2 regions of the Lysinibacillus sp. NPDC093712 genome follow, and region 2 is predicted to be linked to the other one. Evidence: riboswitches for the same ligand, from Rfam matches in the RefSeq annotation. Region 2 holds a riboswitch; the other holds the start of a gene.

What was found. A riboswitch is a leader RNA that binds a small molecule or an ion and turns the genes downstream of it on or off. The one in region 2 is predicted to bind S-adenosylmethionine.
Region 1: it holds a riboswitch for S-adenosylmethionine, as region 2 does, so the genes downstream of both, ACQKNX_RS17150 (O-acetylhomoserine aminocarboxypropyltransferase/cysteine synthase family protein) here and ACQKNX_RS02985 (YezD family protein) in region 2, are expected to answer to the same signal.

Annotation. Positions count from the first base shown of each region.
Region 1 covers NZ_JBNNUU010000004.1:361,262-366,714, reverse strand. Annotated here, with positions in the region: gene ACQKNX_RS17160 (succinate CoA transferase) at 1-1,195, shown strand, start outside; gene ACQKNX_RS17155 (glycerol-3-phosphate acyltransferase) at 1,397-2,038, opposite strand; SAM riboswitch class I at 2,196-2,309, shown strand; gene ACQKNX_RS17150 (O-acetylhomoserine aminocarboxypropyltransferase/cysteine synthase family protein) at 2,423-3,724, shown strand; gene ACQKNX_RS17145 (hypothetical protein) at 4,132-4,518, shown strand; gene ACQKNX_RS17140 (homoserine dehydrogenase) at 4,936-5,453, shown strand, end outside.
Region 2 covers NZ_JBNNUU010000001.1:571,309-576,761, reverse strand. Annotated here, with positions in the region: gene ACQKNX_RS02995 (hypothetical protein) at 192-731, opposite strand; gene ACQKNX_RS02990 (flavin reductase family protein) at 1,360-1,848, shown strand; gene ACQKNX_RS02985 (YezD family protein) at 2,063-2,218, opposite strand; SAM riboswitch class I at 2,292-2,388, opposite strand; gene ACQKNX_RS02980 (phosphopantothenoylcysteine decarboxylase) at 2,604-3,278, opposite strand; gene ACQKNX_RS02975 (LysR family transcriptional regulator) at 3,363-4,238, opposite strand; gene ACQKNX_RS02970 (DMT family transporter) at 4,373-5,272, shown strand; gene ACQKNX_RS02965 (general stress protein) at 5,427-5,453, opposite strand, start outside.

The sequences.
Region 1 (5,453 bases), on a different contig from region 2:
TGATGCCCATTTATCACACAATGCTGAATTAGTACGTCAGGGCATTATTGGTCCGATTGACTTTGCTATTATTGAAGCTGCTGCTATTACAGAAGATGGCTTATTAATTCCTACAACTTCAGTTGGTAACTCTCCGATTTTCGTACAAGAAGCAGACCAAGTTATCATCGAGCTAAACGTAGCACAGCTTGATGCATTAGAAGGTGTGCATGATATTTTTGTTCCAGGGCCACAAGGTAAACGTGATCCAATTCCAATGCTAAATGTGTCAGATCGACTTGGTACAATTGGCATTCCACTTAATTTAGACAAAGTAAAAGGTATTGTTATTTCAGATATTTTGGATGCGCCATCAATGATTGTTCCGGCTGATGAAGAAACAGATATTATGGCAAATCATCTACTGAATTTCTTAAGAGAAGAAATTAAAGTAGGTCGTTTAACGACGAGTTTACGCCCACTACAATCAGGTGTAGGTTCAGTGGCGAATGCTGTATTATTAGGTTTCAAAGATTCCGAGTTTGAAAATTTAGAAGTTTATTCGGAAGTACTACAGGATGCTGTATTTGAATTAATGGATGCTGGAAAAGTAAGCTTTGCATCTGCTACATCTATTACCCTATCTGAAAAAGTAGGAAACCAAGTTTACGGAAATTTTGAAAAATATGCAGATAAATTAGTGTTACGACCACAGGAAATTTCTAATCACCCAGAAATTATCCGTCGACTCGGCTTGATCTCTGTAAATACAGCGCTTGAATTAGATATTTATGGGAATGTAAATTCAACTCATGTTTCTGGCACAAAGATGATGAATGGTATTGGAGGTTCTGGAGATTTTGCTCGTAACGCACGATTAGGTATTTTCGTGACAAAATCGTATGCAAAAGGTGGGAAAATTTCTAGTATCGTTCCAATGGTTTCGCATGTAGACCATACTGAACATGATGTGGATGTTATCGTAACAGAGCAGGGCGTTGCAGACTTACGAGGTCTAGCACCTAAAGAGCGTGTCGGTCTAATCATTGAAAACTGTGCACATCCTGATTATAAAGAGCAATTATGGGCTTACTTTAATGACGCAAATGAAGCAACAGGTGGTCACCATACACCGCATGATTTAGAAAAAGCACTTTCTTGGCATGTGAATTTAGCAAAGAATGGTACAATGTTAGATCCATCATTTGCAAAATAATATATTTAAAAAGTGTTAGATTGACTGCTATCGATCTAACACTTTTTGCTGTGCGTTGATGTCTACTTCACGGGTAAACGTCAGCCAAAATCGTCGCTGCCGCGCTGTCAGTTGCGTCTGAAGTTTGTACTGCTGCCGCAGGAGTCACCGTCCTCGCTACTACCAACTAGTATCCTCAAAGTTATGTCCCATCTTCTTGTTTTATGCTGATTTTTTAAAGGCAGATGTTACTTTCGGTTCTGTTCCTTGGAATAGCCTTTTAATATTTTCAATATGCAAGATGAACGCTATGCATAAAAGTAGAATGGAAATAATAGTTGGGCCAATTCCAGGTATCCATAAATAAGTTGCCGTACAAAATACAATATAAAATTCTAACACACCGACGATTAAATAGTTTGTAGCGAAAGATAAAATCACAAATAATATAAGTGCACATAAAGCAATTTTCCAATCGACAGCAAGTAAAATCCCAATAATGGAGGCAGTACCTTTGCCACCTTTAAAGCCCATATGGAATGGGAAGTTATGCCCTAAAATAACACTAGCAGCCATTGTATAGATTAAGAGCCACGTTTGTATTTCAGTGAATTGTGATGCATTAGAAGAAAAGTAGTAGATGGCACAGAGAATAGCACCGACGCCTTTGCCAATATCAATTAGTGCCACTAATAGGCCGTATTTCCAGCCAAGAGAAAGCGTTGCGTTTGAGGCACCAGCATTGCCATGACCAGTCTTTTTTAAATCTACACCCGATAGAAATTGTGCTACTTTAGATCCGTGGATACAGCCGATTAAATAACCAATGATAATAATAATAAAAAAAATAATGGCTTTTTCCATAAAAAATGCTCCTTTCATTTTTATTTTTTAATATAGTGTATGTGCTCTTATTACGTAAATTAGCAGACAGAAGTTTCAGAAAAAAATAAATTTTACTGTTGACAGAAAAAAAGTCTATGTTTATACTGTGTAACAACGATGGAAATTGAATCACATACTCTTATCAAGAGCGGCGGAGGGATAGGCCCTATGATGCCCGGCAACCAGTGAGTGACGAACTTGCTAAGGTGCTAATTCCTACAGATTCTTACTTGGATCTGGCAGATAAGGGGAGGAAAACTTGCAACCGCAACCCTCTTCTTAACTGAAGAGGGTTTTTGTTTTCTACACATAAATCCTCCTCATCTCCGGTACCATCGTAAAACCATTAAGGAGGAAGAAAATATGTCGAATTTCAAACCAGAAACATTACTATTACACGGTGGTCAAGAGCCTGATCCAGTGACGGGTTCTCGAACTGTACCAGTGTACCGTTCAACAGCTTTCGTATTTAAAGACACTGCTCATGCGCAACGTCTTTTTGCATTAGAAGAAGCGGGCAATATTTACACACGTATTACAAATCCAACTGTAGATGTTTTTGAAAAACGCATCGCTTTATTGGAAGGCGGTACAGCAGCAGTAGCACTTTCATCAGGTGCAGCAGCTATCGCATTTTCAATTTTAAATCTAGCAAGTGCAGGGGATGAAATCGTAGCAGCAAGCTCTTTATACGGAGGAACATATAACTTATTAGCAAATACCCTACCAAACTACGGTATTAAAACAATTTTTGTAGATGAAACAAACCCTGAGAACTTCCAATCTGCGATTAATGAAAACACAAAAGCAGTGTTTGCTGAAATTTACGGCAATCCAAGTTTAAAGGTTTTAGATGTAGAAGCAGTAGCAGCGATTGCACATGAAAATGGCTTGCCATTAATTATTGATAGCACATTTGCTTCACCATATGGCGCAACGCCAATCGACTTTGGTGCAGATATAGTTGTTCACTCAGCAACAAAATGGATTGGTGGTCATGGTACAACTTTAGGTGGCGTTGTTGTAGATGCTGGGAAATTTGATTGGACACAAGGTAGATTCCCTAGATTTACAGAGCCAGACACATCGTATCATGGATTGCGATATGGTATTGATACTGCAGCGGCTGCATTTGCCACAAAACTGCGTGTGCAATTACTACGTGATTTTGGTCCAACATTAAGTGCTGATGCTGCATTTAACTTACTACAAGGTTTAGAAACGCTTCATTTGCGTATTCCTAAACATAATGAGAATGCGTTAGCAGTTGCTGAATATTTACGTAACCACCCATCTGTGGAATATGTAAATTATAATGGATTAGAGGATTTTGCTTCCCATGACTTAGCGAAGAAATACTTGAAAAATGGCTTCGGTTCAGTGCTTACATTTGGCATTAAAGGTGGACGAGAAGCAGGGCGTCAGCTAATAGACAGCGTGAAACTATTCTCGCATGTAGCAAACGTTGGAGATGCAAAATCGTTAATTATTCATCCAGCATCTACAACCCATCAACAATTATCTGCAGAGGAACTAATCCAAACTGGCGTATCCGAGTCGCTCATTCGCTTATCAATCGGTTTAGAGGCAGTTGAGGATATTATTGCAGACTTAGAACAAGCAATTGCACAAGTAACACCTACTGAACAAAAAGTAGAAGCTTAACATAAATTGATAAATTAGATTCATGTCGTAGCGTTAACGTATTTTCTCATTCGAAATGCCTCATTTGGTAATGCGTGTAACGTTGCTACATCAATCATTACCTCATTCGGTAAGTTATCTGAAATTTCCTATAAATAATACCTAGTATTTTTATAAGTATTGTTGACTTGATTAAAACCATGCTATATACTAGGGATTAAGTTGAATGTTCGAATGGCTACCAACCTAGAACAATTTTAAAGAGTGTCGATGTTACGTAATTCTAAATGCCGCTACAGTTTAGGCGGTAACAATTAATTTGTTTTCATAAGTGCTCCCCCACTTTTGAATAAATATATGAAAAGAGTGTAGCTACATAGCCAGTAGCTACGCTCGCTTAAAAAACTGATCGAAAAGGAGTGTTTTAAATGGGAAATGTTTATCGTGCACAAAATGTTACAGCTTATATAATTTATGAATTAAATGAAAGTCAACATTTTGTGAACAACCTATCCATTCAAAACTTACTTTCGACAGTTGAAACAAAATGGCAACAAACTTTTGGACATAGTGCTTTTGAAGAAATCGTATATGCTAAAGAAGAAGGCTATATAGTCAAAGAAGTTTTTGAAGAGTATGAAGCTTACGGTACAAGCCATATTGCACTACCAGCGACAGAATATTATTTAAAATACGGATCGTTTCAATTAATTGAACGCACATATGCGGTACCGGACTTTACACAAGAAGAAATAAAGCTAGTGCAATCAGCTTTAGCGCAATATCGTTATCGATTATTTTTACAAGCAAGTTAACTTTCCCTTATATTTTTTAGCTCATTCTCTACTGCTATAGGGAATGAGCTTTTTGTTGCGTTTTCGTTATTTGTGAAATTAGTTACTGCTTTTCAAAAACAGCTTATTCTATAACGGGTATCTTCATACATATATAATAGAAGAAAGGCATTTCTTTTTTTATAAGAATTCGTCAAGAGTTGTTCGAAAATTATAGATTTATTAATAAAACGTATAATAAAGGCAATGAAACCGATTTCTTTTGCACTCCTAGAGAAAACAATTGTCCATCCTAGAAAGATTTTTCTTGTGCAATGTATTTATTTGCGTTACAATTTTCTTTAGGTTAAATTTTGAATTATTTGAATATGTGCTTGTAGGCACAGACTTTATATATATATAAAACTGGAGAAATGTACGTTGGAGGGAATAACAAGTATGGCAACTATAAAGGCAGCAATCTTAGGATTTGGAACTGTAGGTCAAGGTATCTATCATATATTGAATGAAAAGCGTGAAGAACTTAAACGGAAATTAGGCATTGAATTGGAAGTAGCAAAAATATTAGTAACGGATACTAGTCGTGAACGTGTTCCAGGTACTGCTCATTTATTAACAACGAGTATGGATGAGGTTTTAGCAGAACCTGGCATGCAAGTTGTATTTGAAGCAATTGTCAATGAAGAACCGGCATTTGGTTATTTAAAGCGTGCAGTTGAACATAAGTGCCATGTGATTACAGCAAACAAAGTGATGTTTGCAAAACGTGGCTTAGAGTTACAAGAACTTGCAAAGTCAAATGGTGTATTCGTGGGCTTCGAAGCAACAACAGCAGGCGGCGTGCCTGTTATTAAAACGATGAAAAATATTTTGCTTGTAAATGATGTAAGCCGTATTCAAGGTGTCTTGAATGGAACATCAAATTATATTTTAACAAAAATGCGCGCACAGGGCTG
Region 2 (5,453 bases):
CGGACTTCAACGGTATAGCAAAAAGAGTTTAACTGATGGTATTTATCCTCTATTAACAAGGATGAAACCTTAGCTGTTCATTATTTTGCAGTAATAAAAAATAGAAGCGAACATCAACGGTATAGAAAAAGTGTTAGATTGATTCGATCAATCTAACACTTTTTGATTAGTTGCACTCAATATAAATTGATTCATATCCGGGTTTTTAATTTTTGAATTTTTTCAATTTCGTAGCTATATTTAGTCAAATCAAGTTCTTTTACAAGAACAGTAAAAAAGACTTCAGCACGATTTAAAAAGATACTTAATAGCATTTTTTGTTCAAATTCTAACACATGATCGTCGTTATCAAATAAAAATTGTACTTTTTTATTTTTTAATTGCTTTAATTGTATTTTAACTGGTTGATCAGGAAAATAACTTTTCCCAATGCCGTCCTCTAAGTAATCTTCAATCACATTGACAATATATCCCCATAGCTCAGGGAGATAGTCCCAATATCGAACACCTAAAATTTCTTTATTATAGCATTTAATCGATAACCCACCATCAAGTCTAAGAAGACCGTCTTCTTCTATATATTTATTTTGAGTGTTATTGATAAAAGAAACAAATTCATCCCAATTATCGTTTATGCTTATCGTATATTTATCAGGATTGTTGACTGCATCTTCCAAATCGTCGATAATTCTTTTTACAACAAATTCATTAATTGTTACTACTTCCATCATATATTCACCTCACATTAGTTTTTTGGATATAGTTGTCTAATATGCTCATTTTTAATCCCTAGTACGTGAGTATTGGTATACCATTTATTTCATAATGGTCCTGATGGAATACATTTAACAACCTTCAACCGATTAACACTAACTACCTCCTAGGCATAAGTAATTTGAAAATAATTAACTCATTCACTAGGTAAAGTATCAATAAATCAAGCATTTTTATTAAGTAAATATAGTTCCGTTATGCAGAAAATTAACGATAAAAATTTTTGCTTAGATTTTATCATACAATTTTATCTCTATCAATTTTAAATAAATTTTAACGTTAAAGTCATTCCCCTCTTAAAAACTAGATATTTTAACTAAATAATCTATCCCTTTAATATCTCTCTTGCTCTATAACTGCTACTGAAACTAATGACTAAAAATACAATATAAAATAGAAGTCTGGATATCCAAGTAATAATCACCATTAAAAAAATCCTTTCAATTGATGATTTTTTTAAAATAATCGTTATTAATCAGCTTTACAGTTGCTGGATTATTTTGTAGGCTATCCATAATAGCACCAGAAAAAATGCTACAAGAACAAACAACCCGTACTCTCCATAAAATAATAAGAGGTGATTGTATGACGGACAAAGTAACTGCTTTTAAACAGGCTTTAGGTAATTATCCAACAGGTGTCACAGTTGTCACAGCTTACAGCGATGTGAATGAACCGATTGGCTTAACGGTCAATTCCTTTGCATCTGTTTCCATAGATCCGCTCCTTATCCTATGGTCATTGGACAAAAAATCGCAGCTGCATCCACTTTTTAGTAATACGGATAAATTTGCTGTTAATATTTTAGCGAACGATCAAACACATTTATGTACGGTATTTTCAAGCAAAATTCCTGACCGATTTGCGCAAGTAAAATGGTCTAATTCTTTACATGGTTTACCAATATTACATGATACTTTAGCTACGTTGCAATGCGAAACATATAAAAAAATCGACGCAGGCGACCATACGATTTTCATTGGTCATATTTTAGAAATTGATAATGCCCAGAAGGAGCCATTGCTTTATCATCGTAGGCATATTGGTCAAATTCCAACGAGTTTTTACGAATAATAAAAAAGTAGGTATTTCAAATTTTATTTTGAGATGCCTACTTTTCTTGTTTGTACGTTAATAATATTTAACATTACGAACAATCTGCACATGCGTACAAAATATTGGAATATGAATCAAGTACATGAATGCTGCACATTAACTCAGGACACCATGATGCGACAAAAAGCTTCAAATTTGGTCCCGAGTTAATTTCTCTGTTTCTTTTAAAGCTTCACTTTTTCTGAGGAAATCTTTGCTTTTCAAGTCGATTTATTTGTACGATCACACCATCTTGAATAGTAATTTGCACTTCCCCAAATTCTAAATTTTGAATAGCCTTCGCAATAGCTTCTAATTTCTTATCATCAATCTTAGACAGTTGAGACATACGATACACCCCTTCTTTTTTTCATACTTTTGTGTATAAAAGAGATCCATGCATCAAGACGATTTGATGCCTCCCCTTATCTCTCAGATAACTCTGCTGGAGTTGGCACCGATTAACTCGGTTGCCGAGACTTCATTATGCCTAATTCCTCCACCCTCTCGCGATAAGAGTTTACGTTTCTTGGAAATAATTCTATAATTCAGAAAACCTATTGTCAATATAAATATTATAAAACCTAGTTGAATACTATGCAATAGAGAAAAAAGGTATATTTTTACTGCTCTAAATTTTCTTGAAATCCAATCTTAAGATCTTGAAAGCATTAGTATGAATGTTCAAAACATAAAAAAGCTGTGCAGAATTATATATTCTACACAGCTTCTCTTTATTCGCTTTGTAAGTATTCCATTAACACTTTTGCAGTTTCTTGTTTACCAATGACTTTGATAGGTTGTCCTTGTGCAGGCACAATCCAATGTGGCTCTTGTCCGCCGTAAAGTGATTGCGAGCTATTAGCAACCATGAATTGCGCATTCGCTGTCTCCATACGAAGACGTGCACGCGACAGTAAAAACTCCTCATCATCTGTTGCCTCTAGCTTAAATCCTACTAACGTGACATTTGGTTGCCAGCCCTTTATTTGTCCTAACACTTTTGGTGCCTTTTTAAAATGAATCACAGGGGGCTCGTCCGACGGCATCTTCCCTGCACCTTCCATTAGATTCCCCGATTGGTCGTAAACTTTATCAATAACCCAATCGGAACCTGCCGCTGCCATAATAACGATATCTACTTGTTCCTCCTGCACAGCATGGCGAACCTTGTCACCTAAATCTTCAATACCTTCAAAGCGTACTGTACGCATTTTATGTTGATTAATCGGCAGTTGCGCAAAATAGCCATGCATATAGATGACGTCCGCACCTGCGGCTAGAGCTGCTTCAGCCAAATAACAGCCCATTGACCCCTTCGATAAATTCGTATGCCCTCGCACGCGATCCCATTTTTCAAGTGTTCCCCCACTTGTAATGAGTACGGTTTTTCCTTGTAATGTCCCCACTCACACTCACCTTTTCTTTTCAAACTAATAACTAATTGATAACCAATCTACATGTTCTATTTTAACGTAAAAAGCTTAAATAACCTATTTCTTATTTTGTTCTTTTAGCCACACACTTAAAATTTCCGCAAACTTTTTTGTTACCGGTGAGGCTTGATGTTTCATCGCTAGCCCTATCGTACGATAACCACCTTGCTTTAGTGGGATAGCCTTTAATGAGGACGGTAATCGGTTAATCACTAATCGAGGCAAAATAGTAATGCCTAAATGGTGTGAAATCATCGAAATAATCCCAACCTCCTCCGATAGCTCAAATCGAATATTCGGTTTAACATGGTACTGCTCTAAAATTACTTTTACATCATTAGTTCCTCGATACGATGTCATTATAAAAGGCATGTCTTCTAGTTCAGCAATATCAATTTCTGGACGATTATAGAGAGAGCTTTGATCCGAGACTATACATAGAAGTGGGTCTTGCACCAATTCGATAAATTGAAATTGCTCCGATTTTTGACCATTTAAAAATCCAGCATCAACTTCGCCACTTTGTAGCCACTGTTCAATTTCATAATAGTCCCCTTCACGTAACTCTACTTGAATACCTGGAAACTGATTGTCCATAATACGAATAATTTCTGGCATCCAGTTGGAAGAAATACTAGAGATAACACCGATTCGTAATTTCCCTCGGGTTACCCCTAAAATATGTGCCGCTTCTTGTTGTAATAATTCGTCTGCATCAAGAACATTTCGCATAGCCCGAAGCATTGTTTGGCCCTCGCTCGTTAATGTCACACCTGTTCGACTTCGATGAATAAGGGCAAATCCACATTCCTTCTCTAAGCTGGAAACAGCATGACTAACTGCCGATTGGGTTAATCCAAGAGCGTCCGCAGCTTTCGTAAAGCTGGAAACTTCTGCAACTTTATTTAAAATCTCATATTTGACTAAACTCATTCACATTCCCTCATATATACATGAATTTTTTTAATATTACTCATTATAAACATTCGTTTTACTAATCACAATACAAGATATATAGTAAATTTTAGTATGAAACTGTTTTAGTACACAGAGATAGAAGGTGCAAAATGAGTAATCAAGGGAAAGCAAATTTATTAATGGTCATAGTTACAATGTTTTGGGGATTATCTTATACGTTTATGGTAATGGGACTTGAAACATTAGCTGTATTTAATGTGGTAGCGTTACGCTGTATCATCGCATTTTTGGCAGCAGGCATTATTTTTTATAAACGTATGATAAAGGTCAATTTTAAAACATTGAAATACGCAGCTATTCAAGGTTTTCTGTTATTCATTGTCTTTGCACTTAGCTTATTTGGATTAGAGACAACTTCTGTTTCAAATGCAGGATTTATTTTAAGCCTTACAGTAGTCTTAGTGCCCATTTTCAGTAGCTTTATCGAGAAAAAGTTGCCATCAAAAGCAGTAAGTTTTGCTATTATTTGCACGATGATTGGTATTACAGTATTAACTATTCAACATTCTTTTACATTTCAAATGGGCGATATATTAGTTGCAATCGCGGCATTATGTTATTCGATTTATTTACTGTTAAACGGTAATTTTACACGTAGCGTAGAATCGATTTCTTATGGTATTTACCAGCTCGGTTTTGCTGGAATTTATGCGCTTGTTTTAACACTACTTTTTGAAGCACCAACACTTCCGAATTCAACTACTTCATGGATTGCGATTTTAGGGCTTGGTATTATCTGTAGTGCATTTTGCTTCGTTGGCCAAACTGTTGCACAACAGTACACTTCTGCTACACATACAGGACTCATTTTCTCATTAGAACCTATTTTTGCAGCGATGTTTGCGATGATGTTCATCGGCGAAGGACTAACGGTAAAATTACTTATCGGTGGAAGCTTTATTTTAATTGGTAATCTTGTCGCTCAATTAGAGCAACTTCATGTTCTTCGATTTATGCGAAAACATGAACAAGAAAAAGTGATGCATTAATTATACGAAGATCCTGAAATGTAATTTCTCAGGGTCTTTTTTATTTAACGCTTCAACGGACACTGTAATAAAAAAACAGCAAAAAGTGAATGGAGTGCATACCATTTCACTTTTTGCCTGTCTGCAAGCTAGTTAAATTCTAGCCTCTTTACCTTTATAAATATCTTCTCATTTGTTCAGC